Regions from separate parts of the Paenibacillus marinisediminis genome, predicted to be linked through region 1. Evidence: riboswitches for the same ligand, from Rfam matches in the RefSeq annotation. Region 1 holds a riboswitch; each other region holds the start of a gene.
What was found. Region 1 has a riboswitch for cyclic di-AMP ahead of ACXX53_RS12330 (TrkH family potassium uptake protein). Riboswitches for the same ligand answer to the same signal wherever they lie in the genome.

Region 1 (2,203 bases):
TGAAACCGATTGAAAGAACGAAGCTAATATCTTCTCGAAGAAGTTCATATCCCCCATCGTGTTTGGATTCGAATATTCGAATAAGAAGATGACAAGCGCCCCGAATACGATTAAGAAGCCAGTTGTATATAGTACAACCTTCGTATGAAGCGACAATCGCTTCGTCTTGTGATAATCAACCAGATCGGATATTACGATAAATCCTATACCTCCCGATACAATCAGGAACATCGCTACGATGTTAGTGAGAGGATCATTGACATAGCTGGTCAAGCTGGAGAACGGTCCGCTTGCTGTCATCCCGAATATATCGAAGCCCGCATTATTGAAAAAGGATATCCCGTGAAATATCCCAAAGTACAGCGCCTGTCCAAAAGGCATATCCATCGACCAACGCAGAGCAAACAACATAGCGGCTGAACCTTCAATGATGAGAGAATACAGCAGCACTTTGCGGATAAGACGAACGATACCTTCCATCGAGCCCTGATTCAGCGCTTCCTGCAAGATCAGCCTTTCCTTCAACGATATCTTCTTCTTGAATACGAGTGCGAACAACGTCGCCATCGTCATGAATCCCAAACCACCGATCTGAATGAGACACAAGATGACGATCTGTCCGAACATGGTAAAGTGCGACCCCGTATCAACGACAACCAATCCCGTAACACATGTCGCAGACGTCGCTGTGAACAATGCATCGATAAATTGGAGCGGTTTACCGTCAACATTTGATATGGGGAGCATCAGAAGAAATGAGCCTAACAAAATGATTGCAGCGAATCCCACTGCCAATATGCGCGCCGGAGTTAGCCTCCATGGTCGTAATAGCTCAATCTTTTTCACTTGCTGTGCCCACCTCTAAAAAAATTCATAAAAAAAAGCATCGGAATACCAATGCTGTCTGGTTTCCTGACGTGCTCGCCTACGAGGTTAGCTGACGGATTCGGGCACGTCAAGTTGCCCTATTCGCAGCGTGTACAGCTTATGCTCTAAGACTGCAACACATTGCGAAATTCACCCCAAATATCGGTTCCCCCGCTTTCGCTTGCGCGAAACTCGGCTCTATACAATTCATAACGAGATGATTATATACGTTTATACGAGCACTTACAAAGTCAATATACTGGCAAATTCATTGGAAATGCCGCCGAATTAGGGACTAAGAGCGTTTACATTAGAATGTTTTCATGCAATGCATCAGTGTCACGCCCATTTTCTTGACGTTGCATTATAATTTCGATAACCTTGTCCTTTTCAAATGAAACATAAGCGGCTATGATCAGATATACAATCATTATAAGACCATTCCACGATAGAGGGGGATTCCCTTGTCTTCTCACTTTGCACAAGCATCCGTTACTGCGCCTTTGCATCAGAGAACTGTCTCAAGACTTGCAATCGTTTGCTCCGTGATCGGGTTTATGATCTTCTTGGCATTTCAAGTCATAGCTCCCATTGCATCTGGCAGTGAAGAAGCACTCGCCAAGCCCCTCACGAAGCAAGAAGCTTTGAACCTCGCATATAAGGTTTATGCAGATGAGGCATTCGCCTCGGGAAGACAGTCCTATAAACCAGTGGAAACAGCCGTCATATATGAGACGAATCAGCTCTTATCCGGCTATGTAAGCAAAGAACAATTGAACGAGAGCTATGAGCCTTGGGACAAGCTGGCTCCGTACGACTACTACCGTGTCTTGATGAGAAGAGGCTATCTGAATGATCTGGAATACACCATCGTAGATCTGCACATGACTAGCGGTAAGCTGGTAGGTTATCAGACCCGAACGACTGACATGCCTTCTAGTTCATCTAACCTTAGCGAGGCTGATAAGGCCGCTCGGACGGATGAAGCTGTTCGCGAGCTCGGGTACACAGATGCCCAAGTACGGCGAATGCCGGTGTCAGCCACGAATCCGAACGAGATCCGATACCTTGTGCCTGCTGCCAAAGTAGGCGATGCCTCGTTGGAGCTAGTTGCCACATGGTCTGGAGACTACATAACCAGCCTTCGACCAGTATGGAATGTACCGATTGCATATGCTTCAGAAATGGTGCACCAGCAGGACTCAGCAGAGAAGATGCTAAACTACGCCTATCAGCTAATGTCACTTATTATGGGGATTGCAGCGGTAGTGTGCGCTGTAATCTATCGACATACGATACATTTCGGTTCCCGGACGATCATACTGCTTGCTGTCAT
Region 2 (2,203 bases), on a different contig from region 1:
TCTTCATAAATCTTATTTACATTCTTAAATTCAATCATAATCCTCTCACCTCTACTTTTATTGATCAGTGTTTATCCAATAGTTTCCATAAAACGTTCTCCTGCCAAGTTAATCACTACAGGACTCTTTCTAGATATTCCATCTCGATTATAAGTACCGTTCATGACCTGGTAGATCATCAAACCATGAAGCACCTTCCGGGCAATCCAGCGTCATAAACTTCCCATAATTTCCGTTCTTCGATTGATGAAACTTCAAATAGGCTTTGCCATCTTCGATCGCCAATATCTCAATCTTGCCGGACGCATGACTCATGGACAATCTAACCCGCTTACCAAGCCCCGAGGTCCGTGCCTTCGCCTGCTCGACAATTTCATATGCACGATGCAAGGACAAGACAAAATCAGAATTGCCCGCAACTGGACGATTGATAAAAAAGTAATACGGTGTAACACCAGCCCATGATAATTGGTCAAGCAGTTCACTCAACACCGCTGGATCATCATTAATCCCCTTTAATACAGGCGTTTGATTCACCACGATAACACCAGCGCTATGGAGTGCATCAAAGGCTCGCTTCGCTTCAAGAGTAATCTCTCGCGGATGGTTGATATGCGCCATCACATAGATCCGCTGATCTACACTCGAATTCTCACGGAACACCTGAAGCAGCTCTTCATCTTCATAGATCCGCATCGGATTAAACACCGGCAGCTTGGAGCCGAATCGCACAATCTTCACGTGCTCGATACTGCGAAGACGTTCCAATATCTCACGAATCTTCTTCGTAGAGAGAATAAGGCTATCACCGCCCGTGAGCAGCACATTGTTGATCTCAGGATGCTGTTCGATGTAAGCTAGGCCCGGCTCTACATTCAATGAAGCCTCATTCACATCATTGCGGAACAAGCGTTTACGGAAGCAATAACGACAGTAAGCGCCGCACACCTCCGATACAATGAGAAGCGCCGTTGTTCCATACTTGTGCTGACATCCAGGTGCTACATAATTGGCATGCTCATCAGATGCATCCCAACGTCCATACTCCAACAGCTCTCCTTCATTCGGAATGACGAGCTTGCGGATAGGATCATGTTCATCGTTCCAATCAATCAGGCCAAGGTAGTAATCATTCACACGGAACACGAATTTCTCCGTGATCTGTTTGAGCTTAGCGCGTTCTTCCTCGGGAATAGCAGTAATTCGATCAATCTGCGTAATGTACTTTGGTTGCGGCATTACGATCGCCCCTTTACTCAAGAATTGGCTTACTCAGTCCTTCTCTTTCAAGTGATGTGCGGATCATCATGATGATCGGTGATTGGATTCAGTCTAGATGCGTCTTGACTGAGACGGGGGGGGGGAAAATGGTTCTTTCTTGCTTGCAGAAGATAATACTGTTGCGGGTCAATAAAAAAGACCCCAACACAAATAATGACTCATCGGTCATTGTTGTGAAATAGGGTCAGCAAAAAAATAAAAACCCGAATAAAGATTCGGGTCATGGTGATATGTTCATAATGGTGATGTGACCCATCTCCTGCAAACGAGGTTAGCTGACGGACTCGGAAAAGATGGTTTCCTACGCATTGCTGCGACTAGCCCCACTGATTGGTTCCCCCGCTTCCCATCGCTGGGAATTAAGCGTACTTCTATGCTATATGAATATTGACATATTGTCAACATGATTACCACTCAATATTTTCCAGAAACGCAAAATGTGAGCACCACAACTGATGTATGATGTTTCCGTTAGTCATGAGGAGTGATTCCTGCAATATCGTAAAGAAGCTCCATTCGCAGATGCTCGCGCACTGTATCAGCCAGCCTGTCAAAAGCCTCTTCTTGTCGATTCACGAAGCTAAAACAGCTATTGAGCGGCAATAAACCCTTCTCTTCCCTCAGCTGATTAAGCCATGCACGGCGAAAATGATCATTATGAAATATACCGTGCACATACGTTCCCCATGCTTTCCCATCTATCGAGGCAAAGCCATCGCCAAAGGCTTCTCCGGCGCCTTGAAGCATGAACATAGGACCCATGGCTTTCTCGCTCACATTTACCGTTGAACGCCCCATATGAATTTCATAGCCTGCTATCTTCAACCCCTCTAAGTGTTCCTTGTCGGTTAGATTTCGACTTACCTCGCCAGACACACGCTCAATCTTCTTCTCCGCGTAGAAGCACGTCTCTATCGGCAGA
Region 3 (2,203 bases), on a different contig from region 1:
TAATCCAGATATGATCAAACGAATGGTAGCTGAAGGGCATATCATCGGAAATCATTCATACGATCATCCGCTGCTTACGAAGACGACCATGTCATCATTCGTCAAGCAGATCCAGAATACAGAAACGATCATCTCGAATATTACAGGCTATAAACCTCGATTCTTCAGACCTCCATTCGGTGAGATTACCGAAGAGCAGCTTCAGTGGGCTGGCGACCATGGTTATATCGTCGTCAATTGGGATGTAGATTCTAATGATTGGCGCGGCATACCGTCTAGTCGTGTTGAACAGAACATCATGAGTCAAGTCAGCTCCGGCTCGATCATTCTGCAGCATGCAGGCGGAGGAGGAAAACCAGGATATTTGCAGAACACGGTTCAAGCTCTGCCCAAGGTTATCCGACAGCTTCGCGAACAGAATTATCAGTTTGTTACACTGCCCGATTTACTTCATGATCATAAGGAAAAGAGAGATTACTGATTAAGTACAAACGAGCTTATCCGTTCCTTCAACGGACAAGCTCGTATCTTTTTCCTTATTTCAGTACATATACCTGTACATCTTGAATACCGAATTCATCACCTGTACTCTTGCTTACTGGAACGAAGATATCAATCTTATTTCCTTTAATCGTACCGCCAGTATCAGATGCAGTCGCAACGAAACCTCCACCAGGCAAATGACTAAATTGATAGCCAGTCACAAACAGCTTGGTTCCAAGCGGTATTACATCCGGGTCAACAGCAACTGTACCTAATCGCAGTGGATTACCTAATGCATCAACCGCGCCCCATCCATTCTCGCTCGGGTCTGCAGTATAAGCAGTCGCACGCATGTCAAGCTTATCCGTATACGTCATATCTCTTCCTGCAACAGTTACTGTGTTAGATGCAGCTTTCTCAGCTGTTGTTGACGCAGCTTTAACTTTTGATGTTTGACTCTTCGGAGCCGCTGCTGCCACTGAAGCTGCTGCTGCTTTTGAAGTTGCCGCTTGTGCTTTTGCATTATCTTTTGCTTCATTTTTTGCATTAGTTGTTACTGTCGCAGTTTCCGACTTCTTACCCTGCTCATCTACCGTTAGGTTAGCGACGGGACTATTCTGCATCACATCTGGAACCATAACTTCATTACCAGCATACAACTTCTTCTTCTCGATCACAGGATGATCTGCTAGAAAACCTTCAATGCTCACATTATATTGTTCTGCTGTTTGATAGAATGTAGCATTGCTCGTTGATTGGCTTCCTTCCGCATATACAGGAATAATCTGTAGTAATGTGACTACTCCGAGCATCAAGCCCGTAATCTTAAGTGTTAAGCTCTTCTTCATGTTGTTATTACCTCCTTAGAATCTGCCTCCGGGGTTAGTTGTCGGATTCGGGTTAAGGAGTACCCTACGTTCGCTTCTCTCCGATAGAGAGCTGCGATACGATTCACCCCAAGATGATCAGATCGATTAATCTCGTCTGAAACATCAATCAGGCGTCCCCCGTACGTTGTCGTTCGGCTTGGCTTACATATTATCACAGATTTGTAACCTATCAAATGTTATATAATGTAATATCCTTCAAATCCTTGGGGCACAACGGGTTCAGAGATTACAACACGATGACAATAATGACTGCTTCAACAATAAATAAGGATGATTACGGTAATTCAGAAGTGGTGTAAGGATGGATGAAAACAGGGTAGGATTATCCATAATTTAGGTTAGGAGACTAAATAAAAAGAGCGCCGGATCAACCAGCGCTCTTTGAATATTTCACATCGTTCAATATAAGGTTTACAATACTTTACTCAAAAAATTCTTGGTTCGATTATGTTGGGGATTCCCAAACACCTGATCAGGTGTTCCATCCTCTACGATTTGACCGCCATCCATAAAGATGATCCGGTCGCCTACCTCCCTGGCAAAGCCCATCTCGTGTGTGACAATGACCATAGTCATCCCGTCAGCAGCGAGTGATTTCATAACTTCAAGCACTTCTCCAACCATCTCAGGGTCAAGTGCAGACGTTGGCTCGTCAAACAGCATCACATGAGGCTGCATCGCGAGAGCACGAGCGATGGCGATCCGCTGCTTCTGTCCACCGGACAGTTGAGCTGGATATGCGTTCGCTTTATCCGCCAAACCGACTTTCGTGAGCAGATCCATTGCGATTTGCACCGCTTTATCCTTCGGAACATTTTTCACTTTAATCG
Region 4 (2,203 bases), on a different contig from region 1:
ACATTAGTAAGTTTCTTCTTGTAGTCAAAGCCGACACTGTCCTTCGCCGTCTGTTCGGTATCTACGCTCTTGGCTGACAATACCGCAACTTCCGGTTCCTTCTTCGTACCGTAAGCAATAACTTGGTCAACTTGCTTGGCTTGAACTGTCTTGCCAACCATCTGCGAAAGAACAAGCTTGCCATCTTCATAAACCTGCTCGATCTGCTGTACGACTAGACCATTTTGACCCTTCTGAACAGTCTTGGTAGAACCTTTCTTCAGATTCGGATCAGCTTGCTTTACAACTTGAAACGGAACATCAACTTTGCGCTGTACAATATCCTTGGTCACACGGACCACTTTGATGTCCATATCGGACTTTATAGCTGTGTCTACGCTTGGGTACACTTTGTCCAGCTCGGTTAACGAGACATTAGCCTCATCCAAGACATGCTTCACATCGTACTCTGTCGTGTACAATGTTTTCGTTTGTCCGTCTACCGTCAAATGAACAGGTTCCGCGCGATCTATGATGATTTTAGTTCCGTCTTCTACTTCTGCTGCTAGCTCCACCGACACATCATCATGTGTTCCTACGGTAATCGCGTGCTCATCCAAAACTTCGCGTACCGTATCCTGTCTCGTTTCAAGCTTCATCAACTGTCCGTCGACGAATACAGATACCGTCTTCTTCGAATAGCTGAAACCGACCAATACACTGACTACTGTTATAGCGATAGCAACTACAGCAATTACTGAAATTATTCGCACATTTTCATGCTTCCACTGCATTGCGAGTGACTTGCTGGATGATCGGGGATCATGGGGTTCGTTATTCACGATGTTTCCCATTTCTCGGTCCTCCTTACATAGTCCCGCCGTCAAGAATGCTGCATGATTGCTTCTGACGCGACTATTGGTGATAGGATGTTGAACAAGCTTGTGCCGGCTTGTTCTTCATACCAACCCCAGTAACGGTTCCTTCCTCACCTTTGCTTCTTCTAACCTATGAATAGGCTAGCACGATTATGCGAGTTTCCATTACTCACAGTCTCGAAGCTGATTAAAACGAAAAGAAGCCTAAATTAAGAGGAATCTCTCTCATGGCTTCTAAGATGACCCAAACAGACAACCCATTTAGGACTCAAGACGAGGACCTCTCTCCATACGCTTGCGAGGTTAGCTGTCGGGTTCGGGCGCTGAGAGTCGCCCTATCCGTTCGTACCGGCTCATGGCTCGGTCGCCCGGAACTCACCCCTAGGATACACTCCGCATCGGTGTGGCACTAACCGATGGCATGTGGTTCCCCCGCTCTCTTGTTTCAGAGACTCAGCGTTACTGGTTGGTTGGAACAATATTCAAGTTCAATCGAACTTCTGTGAGTCATCATATCGTGTTTATTACAAAGTTGTAAAGATCTAATCAATTTCGTTTTTCGGTAAAAAGGATTAAAAAAAAGTTACAATCCGCTGTTTTGATAAAGAAATCCATTTAAATTTTGGCGTAGAACATTAAATCACCGGTTTTTCTTCGTTTTTCAACGCATGTCAAAACATGTAAGGGCGTTGTCGGTCGTTTTTTTGCAAAATTCTTCAAAATCTAACTCTTTTATTCCAGCTGCTTCCTCCGCTACAAGGCGCACATAAGCAGATTCATTTCGCTTTCCACGGTATGGATGAGGTGTCAAGTATGGACTGTCCGTTTCAACCAATAAGCGGTCCATCGGCACCTGCTTCAACACTTCCTTAGGCTGCTTGGCATTCTTGAACGTAATCGGGCCTCCAAACGAAATATAGAACCCCATATCCATACACATCTTCGCTGTTTCCCAGCTGCCAGAGAAGGAGTGCATGATACCGCCTACATCCTTCGCTTTCTCTTCACGGAGAATGCGTATCACATCTTCATGAGCATCCCGGTTGTGAATGATGATCGGCATCTTCAATTCGCGAGCCAGTCCAATCTGCTGACGAAACACTCGCTGCTGCACATCCTTAGGGGACGTGTCCCAATAGTAATCAAGCCCAATCTCACCGATGGCAACAACCTTCTCATGTTCTGTCAGCTTTGCAATCCAATCGATATCGGATTTCTCCATTGTAATAGCATCCGTCGGATGCCAACCCACTGCCGCATATATAAACGGGTACTTCTCAGCAAGCTCCATTGTCGTAGGAATCGTTTCTCGATTAAAGCCCACGTTTACCATACGTGTTACGCCT

Region 2: linked by a shared signal. The riboswitch ahead of ACXX53_RS03295 (KamA family radical SAM protein) and the one ahead of ACXX53_RS12330 (TrkH family potassium uptake protein) in region 1 are both predicted to bind cyclic di-AMP.
Region 3: linked by a shared signal. The riboswitch ahead of ACXX53_RS06640 (3D domain-containing protein) and the one ahead of ACXX53_RS12330 (TrkH family potassium uptake protein) in region 1 are both predicted to bind cyclic di-AMP.
Region 4: linked by a shared signal. The riboswitch ahead of ACXX53_RS21360 (ubiquitin-like domain-containing protein) and the one ahead of ACXX53_RS12330 (TrkH family potassium uptake protein) in region 1 are both predicted to bind cyclic di-AMP.

Annotation. Positions count from the first base shown of each region.
Region 1 is NZ_JBTGUH010000004.1:257,009-259,211, forward strand. It holds gene ACXX53_RS12330 (TrkH family potassium uptake protein) at 1-837, opposite strand, end outside; cyclic di-AMP (ydaO/yuaA leader) riboswitch at 908-1,075, opposite strand; gene ACXX53_RS12335 (CPBP family intramembrane glutamic endopeptidase) at 1,332-2,203, shown strand, end outside.
Region 2 is NZ_JBTGUH010000001.1:729,466-731,668, forward strand. It holds gene ACXX53_RS03290 (betaine/proline/choline family ABC transporter ATP-binding protein) at 1-38, opposite strand, end outside; gene ACXX53_RS03295 (KamA family radical SAM protein) at 148-1,239, opposite strand; cyclic di-AMP (ydaO/yuaA leader) riboswitch at 1,527-1,657, opposite strand; gene ACXX53_RS03300 (cobyric acid synthase) at 1,753-2,203, opposite strand, start outside.
Region 3 is NZ_JBTGUH010000002.1:175,535-177,737, reverse strand. It holds gene ACXX53_RS06645 (polysaccharide deacetylase family protein) at 1-481, shown strand, start outside; gene ACXX53_RS06640 (3D domain-containing protein) at 537-1,331, opposite strand; cyclic di-AMP (ydaO/yuaA leader) riboswitch at 1,340-1,525, opposite strand; gene ACXX53_RS06635 (amino acid ABC transporter ATP-binding protein) at 1,785-2,203, opposite strand, start outside.
Region 4 is NZ_JBTGUH010000016.1:13,314-15,516, reverse strand. It holds gene ACXX53_RS21360 (ubiquitin-like domain-containing protein) at 1-833, opposite strand, end outside; cyclic di-AMP (ydaO/yuaA leader) riboswitch at 1,134-1,326, opposite strand; gene ACXX53_RS21355 (TatD family hydrolase) at 1,519-2,203, opposite strand, start outside.